DNA from 2 places in the Bradyrhizobium sp. USDA 327 genome. Region 2 is predicted to be linked to the other one. Evidence: riboswitches for the same ligand, from Rfam matches in the RefSeq annotation. Region 2 holds a riboswitch; the other holds the start of a gene.
What was found. A riboswitch is a leader RNA that binds a small molecule or an ion and turns the genes downstream of it on or off. The one in region 2 is predicted to bind S-adenosylmethionine.
Positions count from the first base shown of each region.

Region 1 (3,168 bases), 1.6 Mb from region 2:
TCCACACTAGCCGTCATTCCGGGATGCGCCAGAGGCGCAGGCCCGGAATCCATCGGGCCGCAAACGCTGTGGCACGATGGATTCCGGGCTCGCGCTTTGCGCGCCCCGGAATGACAGAGAGATGCTATTTCCCCCCGCCCCTGCTCAGCAGGAACACCGCCTGTTCGCCGAACATGTTCCACACCCACCAGGGCAGGTTCAGCGGCACCGGGCGGCCGTAGAGATCGAGCGCGACAGAGCGCTCCATCTTGACGTTGATCTCGTCGCAGAGCTCGACGAAATCCTTGATGGTGCAGAAATGGATGTTGGCGGTGTCGTACCAGGTCGCCGGCAGGTTCTCCGTGCGCGGCATGTGGCCGCCGATCAGGAGCTGCAGCCGCATCTTCCAGAAGCCGAAATTCGGGAACGAGACGATGGCCCGGCGGCCGATGCGCAACAGGTTCTCCAGCACCACGCGCGGCTGCCGCGTCGCCTGCAGCGTCTGCGACAGGATCACGTAGTCAAAGGCGTCGTCGGGATAGTTGACGAGGTCGGTGTCGGCGTCGCCCTGCACGACCGCGAGCCCCTTGGCGACACAGCGGTTGACGCCCTCGCGCGACAGCTCGATGCCGCGCCCGTCGATGCCGCGGGTCTCGAGCAGCTGAAGCAGATCGCCCTCGCCGCAGCCGACGTCGAGCACCTTCGAGCCCGGCTTGACCATCTCGGCGACCAGCAGATGATCGGCGCGAAACTGACCGGACTGTGCGGACGAAAGCCCGCCCAGCGGCAGCACTTCCTGGACAGACATGGCTAGCGGTCCTTGAGGGTGAGCCCGCGGGCCTTGCCTGCCGATTGCAGGAAGGCGCGGGAGATGTCGAAGAATTCGGGCACGTCGAGCAGGAAGGCGTCGTGGCCGCGATCGGTCTCGATTTCGGCGAACGACACCCGCGCGCTCGACGCGTTCAGCGCGTGCACCAGCGCGCGCGATTCCGAGGTCGGGAACAGCCAGTCGCTGGTGAAGGAGACCACGCAGAAGCGGGTCTGGATTCCCGCAAACGCCTTCGCCAGCACGCCGCCATGATCGGCCGCGATGTCGAAATAGTCCATCGCGCGCGTCAGATAGAGATAGGAGTTGGCGTCGAAGCGCTCGACGAAGGACGAGCCCTGGTAACGCAGATAGCTTTCGACCTGGAAATCCGCGTCGAACGAGAAGGTCGGCAGCTCCCGGTCCTGCATGCGCCGGCCGAACTTGCGATGCAGTGCCGCGTCCGAGAGATAGGTGATGTGCGCCGCCATCCGCGCCACCGCGAGCCCGCGATGCGGATGGATGCCGTGATCGGCATAGCCGCCGCCGTGCCAATCGGGGTCGGCCATCACGGCCTGGCGCCCGAGTTCGTGGAAGGCGATGTTCTGCGCCGAGTGCCGCGTTGCGCAGGCAATCGCCAGCGCGGAGAACACGCGGGCGGGATAGGCCGAGGTCCATTGCAGCACCTGCATGCCGCCCATCGAGCCGCCAACGACGGCAAACAGCGTGTCGATGCCGAGCCGGTCGATCAGCATCGCCTGCGCACGCACCATGTCGGGGATGGTGATGACGGGGAAATCCAGGCCCCAGACCTTGCCGGTGGCGGGATTGATCGACGCCGGCCCGGTCGAGCCCATGCAGCCGCCGATCACGTTGGAGCAGATGATGAAGTAGTGCTTGGGATCGATAGGCCGGCCGGGGCCGACCAGCGTCTCCCACCAGCCAGGCTTGCCGGTGACGGGATGCACATTGGCGACATGCTGGTCGCCGGTCAGCGCATGGCAGATCAGAACGGCGTTGGAGCGATCGGCGTTGAGCTCGCCATAGGTCTGGTAGGCGATTTGGAACGGGGAGAGATCGACGCCACAATCGAGCCGCAGCGGCTGTTCGGCGCCGAAATGGGCGACCTGCGAGCTCGGGTGATCCACCTCGTGCGACCGTTCGTCGGCGCTGATCGCAGGACTGGGTACGGACTTGACGCCAACCATCATCGACCTCGTTTGCGACTGCCGTCAGACCGCCGCTGGAATCAGGCCATGAAAAACCCGGCCTGAACGATAGGTTCGGCCGGGATCGGAAGCGTCCCCGGCCTGTTTAGCGAGTTTTTTAACGTGGCTGCAAGCCGGCCGGCTCAAATGACCACGGAACAGGCAAAAGCTACCGTCTTGGGCGGTTTTCGTCAAGTCGCGGTCCGGATCGATCGAATTCGTCTCCGTCTCATCGGCCAAAAAGGCCGTCATTTCTCTTTGCTTTCGCCGCCCCGACTGCCTAATCAGGACATTCCCCATCGCAACGATCGACCACCAGACATGTCCCAACGTCCGCCCGCGCCACCATCGCTCCAGGAATTGCGCAAGGAGATCGACGCGATCGACGAGAGCATGCATCGCCTGCTGATGCAGCGCGGCGACATCATCGACCGCCTGATCCAGGTGAAGCAGACCCAGGAGGTCGGCTCGGCGTTCCGCCCCGCGCGCGAGGCTTCCATGATGCGCGAGATCGTGCAGCGTCATCGCGGCATCCTGCCGCTCGACACGGTCGAGAGCATCTGGCGCGTCATCATCTCGACCTTCACCTATGTGCAGGCGCCGTTCTCCGTGCATGCCGACATCTCGGTGAGCGAGCCGGCGATGCGTGACTCCGCGCGTTTCCATTTCGGCTTTACAGTGCCCTACGTCGCGCATTTCAGCGCGCAGGCCGCGGTCGAAGCGGTGGCGAAATCCAAGGGCGATCTGGCGCTCGTCTCGGCGACCTCCAGCCGCACGCCGTGGTGGCTCTCGCTGGAGGCAGCTGGCGCGCCGAAGATCATCGCGCGGATGCCCTTCGTCGAACGTGCCGATCATCCGGCGGCGATGCCGGTGTTCGCGGTCTCGCGCGTCCCCGACAGCGCCCTGGTGACGGAGGTCGAGACCTTCAGCGTGCGCGTCTCCGGGTGGAACGCCGAGGTCGCGCGCGCCCTGTCGCCGCTGGCCGAGATCGTGGCGGTGCCCGATACCGCCTTCGATGGCGCGGCGCTGCTGGTCTCGGTCACCAGCTCGACCAGCATCGACAAGATCAGGGCTGCCCTGATCGAGGCGGGGGCCTCGGTTCGCTCCACAGCTCTCGTCGGCAGCCACGCAACGCGCTATACGGTGCCCCCGACCGGGGCGAAATCGTAAATCGCG
Region 1 covers NZ_JBGCCW010000001.1:6,034,075-6,037,242, forward strand. The annotation lists gene ABIA42_RS28510 (alpha/beta fold hydrolase) at 1-10, shown strand, start outside; gene metW (methionine biosynthesis protein MetW) at 125-787, opposite strand; gene ABIA42_RS28520 (homoserine O-acetyltransferase) at 790-1,992, opposite strand; SAM riboswitch at 2,078-2,157, opposite strand; gene ABIA42_RS28525 (chorismate mutase) at 2,314-3,162, shown strand.
Region 1: another riboswitch for S-adenosylmethionine. It lies ahead of ABIA42_RS28520 (homoserine O-acetyltransferase); the one in region 2 lies ahead of ABIA42_RS35760 (O-succinylhomoserine sulfhydrylase).

Region 2 (3,168 bases):
ATGCGGATGCGATCAGCGGTTCGGCCAAACGTGGTTGGGAATTGTTCAACAACAAGGCGCGCTGCAATCTTTGCCATGCGCTGACGGATAAAGAGCGCGATCCAACTGTCTTCACCGATCACGATTTTCACAACATCGGCATCGGCATCCTTCGGCATCGCGTCGGTGCGCTGGCGGAGCAGGCCGAGCGCGAGCTGGCGCAGGGACGTGCGCCGGATGTCGACAACGCGGCGATCGCGAACGAAATGTCGGTTCTGGGGCGTTTCCTGATCACCAAGCGGCCGGGCGACATTGCGTCCTTCAAGACGCCCGGCCTGCGAAATATCCTGGTGACCGCGCCCTACTTTCACGACGGATCGATGGAAACGCTGTGGGACGTCATGGATCACTACAACAAGGGCGACGGCGTCGCTGACGCGTGGCTCGATGAGGACATCCAGCCGCTGGCGCTGACGGAGCCCGAGATCGACGACGTGGTGGCGTTGATGGCGGCACTGACCAGTCCGCAATACAAGGACGCCGGCGACAAGGAGTATGCGCGACAGCTCGTACTATCCAAGGTGAACCGTCCGCAGCGCGATACGGCACGCGCCTTTGGTCCGAAGCCGCCACGGCCGAAGCCGCCGCTTTGAGCCATGGTTCACGCGCAGCACTTGCTGACACTTACACCCGAAAATGCTTGCTCAGCTTCAGGCCCTGCGCCTGGTAGTTCGAGCCGATGCGCTGGCCGTACATGGCGTCGGGGCGGGCGAGCATCTTTTCATAGACGAGGCGGCCGACGATCTGGCCGTGCTCGAGGATGAACGGCACCTCGCGCGAGCGCACCTCAAGTACGGCGCGCGCGCCCTGCCCGCCAGCGCCGGCATAGCCGAAGCCGGGATCGAAGAATCCGGCATAGTGCACGCGGAACTCGCCCACCAATGGATCGAACGGCACCATCTCCGCGGCGTAGTCGGGTGGCACCTGCACAGCTTCCTTGGAGGCGAGGATGTAGAACTCGCCGGGATCGAGGATCAGGCTACCGTCGGGGCGGGCCGAGATCGGCTCCCAGAAGTCTTCGACCGCATAGCCGGAGCGGCGATCGACGTCGACGACACCGGTGTGGCGCTTGGCGCGATAGCCGACGAAGCCGCTCGCCTTCTCGCCGGAGAGATCGACGGAGACGGCGACACCGCCGGAGAGGTCGGCATCGTCGATGTCGACGAGGCGCTCGGCGGCATGCAGCGCCTCGAGCTCGTCGGCATTGAGGATGGCATCACCAGTGCGGAAACGCACCTGCGACAGGCGCGAGCCCTCGCGCACCAGCACCGGAAAGGTCTTCGGGCTGATCTCGGCATAGAGCGGGCCGTGATAGCCGGCGCCGATCATGTCGAAGCGGCGGGTGCCGTCGGCGATCACGCGGGTGAAGACGTCGAGCCGACCGGTCGAGCTCTTGGGGTTCGCTGCCGCGACGATTTCCGGCGGCAGCGCCAGGCTTTCCAGCAGCGGCACGATGTAGACGCAGTTGGTCTCCAGCACCGCGCCGTCGGCAAGGCTGAACTCGTGCAGCTTCAATTCATCGATGCGTTCGGCGACCGTGGCGCCGGGACCGGGCAGGAAGCTCGCGCGGACGCGATAGGCGATATCGCCGAGGCGCAGATCGAGGCTCGCCGGCTGGATCTGGCTTTCGACGAAGTCGTATTCGGGCAGGATGAGCCCCGCTTCCGCCATCGCCGCGATCATGCGGTCGGGCAGGATACCATTGGCGTCGGCGGCGACCGTGAACGTCAACCGGGGGTCCTCATCAGGGCTCTCTTGCATCCCGACATACGGGAAAAACAGCCTTTTACGGCTAGCCGATGGACGCCTTGACGGAAAGGGCATTGCGGAATATGAGCATCACTTATCCCGTGGTGATTTGAGCCGGCCGGCTTGCAGCCACGTTAAATAAGTCGCTAAACAGGCCGGGGACCTCTGTGATCCCGGCCAGTGGAGATATCCAGGCCGGTTTTTTTGTGACCGTTTGCGCATCGAATGGTCATGTCGGAGGGTCCTATGTCGAAGTCGCCTGCCAACTACCGTCCCGAAACCCGCCTGGTCCATTCCGGGACCCTGCGCTCGCAATTTGGCGAGACGTCGGAGGCGCTGTTCCTCACCCAAGGCTACGTCTACAACAGCGCCGAGGAGTGCGAGGCGCGGTTCAAGGGCGAGGATCCCGGCTTTATCTATTCGCGCTACTCCAACCCCACCATCGCGATGTTCGAGCGCCGCATGATCGAGCTCGAAGGCGCCGAAGCCGCCCGCTCGGCCGCGACCGGCATGGCCGCGGTGACGACCGCGATCCTCGCACCGCTCAAGGCCGGCGATCACGTCGTGGCCTCGCGCGCCTTGTTCGGCTCGTGCCTTTACGTCATCCAGGACTTGTTGCCGCGCTACGGCATCGAGACCACGCTGGTCGACGGGCTCGATCTCGACCAATGGCAGCGCGCGCTGAAGCCCAACACGAAAACGTTCTTCCTGGAGAGCCCGACCAACCCGACCCTCGACGTGCTCGACATCCCCGGGATCGCCGAGATCGCGCACAAGGGCGGCGCGCGGCTCGTGGTCGACAACGTGTTCGCAACTCCGATCTGGCAGAGCCCGCTCGCGCTAGGGGCCGACGTCGTCGTCTATTCCGCGACCAAGCATATCGACGGCCAGGGCCGGTGCCTGGGCGGCATCATCCTGTCGTCGGAAGCCTTCATCGCCGAGCACATCCACAATTTCATGCGCCAGACCGGCCCCTCGATCTCGCCGTTCAATGCCTGGGTCCTGCTCAAGGGCCTGGAGACGCTGGCCGTGCGCGTGCGCGCGCAGACCGATACCGCAGCGCGCATCGCCGAGGTGCTGGCGAGCCATCCGAAGATCTCGCGGCTGGTCTATCCCGGCCGCGCCGATCATCCGCAGGCAGCTTTGGTGAAGAAGCAGATGCGCGGCGGCTCGACCCTGGTCGGCTTCGAGGTCAAGGGCGGCAAGCAGGCCGCGTTCCGCGTGCTCAACGAGTTGAAGCTTGCGAAGATCTCGAACAATCTCGGCGACGCCAAGAGCCTCGTCACGCATCCGGCGACGACGACCCATCAGCGCCTGAAGCCGGAGGACCGTGCCGCGCTCGGAATCAGCGAGGGGTTCATTCGCTTCTCCGCGGGGCTC
Region 2 covers NZ_JBGCCW010000001.1:7,591,447-7,594,614, reverse strand. The annotation lists gene ABIA42_RS35770 (cytochrome-c peroxidase) at 1-632, shown strand, start outside; gene ABIA42_RS35765 (2'-deoxycytidine 5'-triphosphate deaminase) at 664-1,800, opposite strand; SAM riboswitch at 1,880-1,959, shown strand; gene ABIA42_RS35760 (O-succinylhomoserine sulfhydrylase) at 2,035-3,168, shown strand, end outside.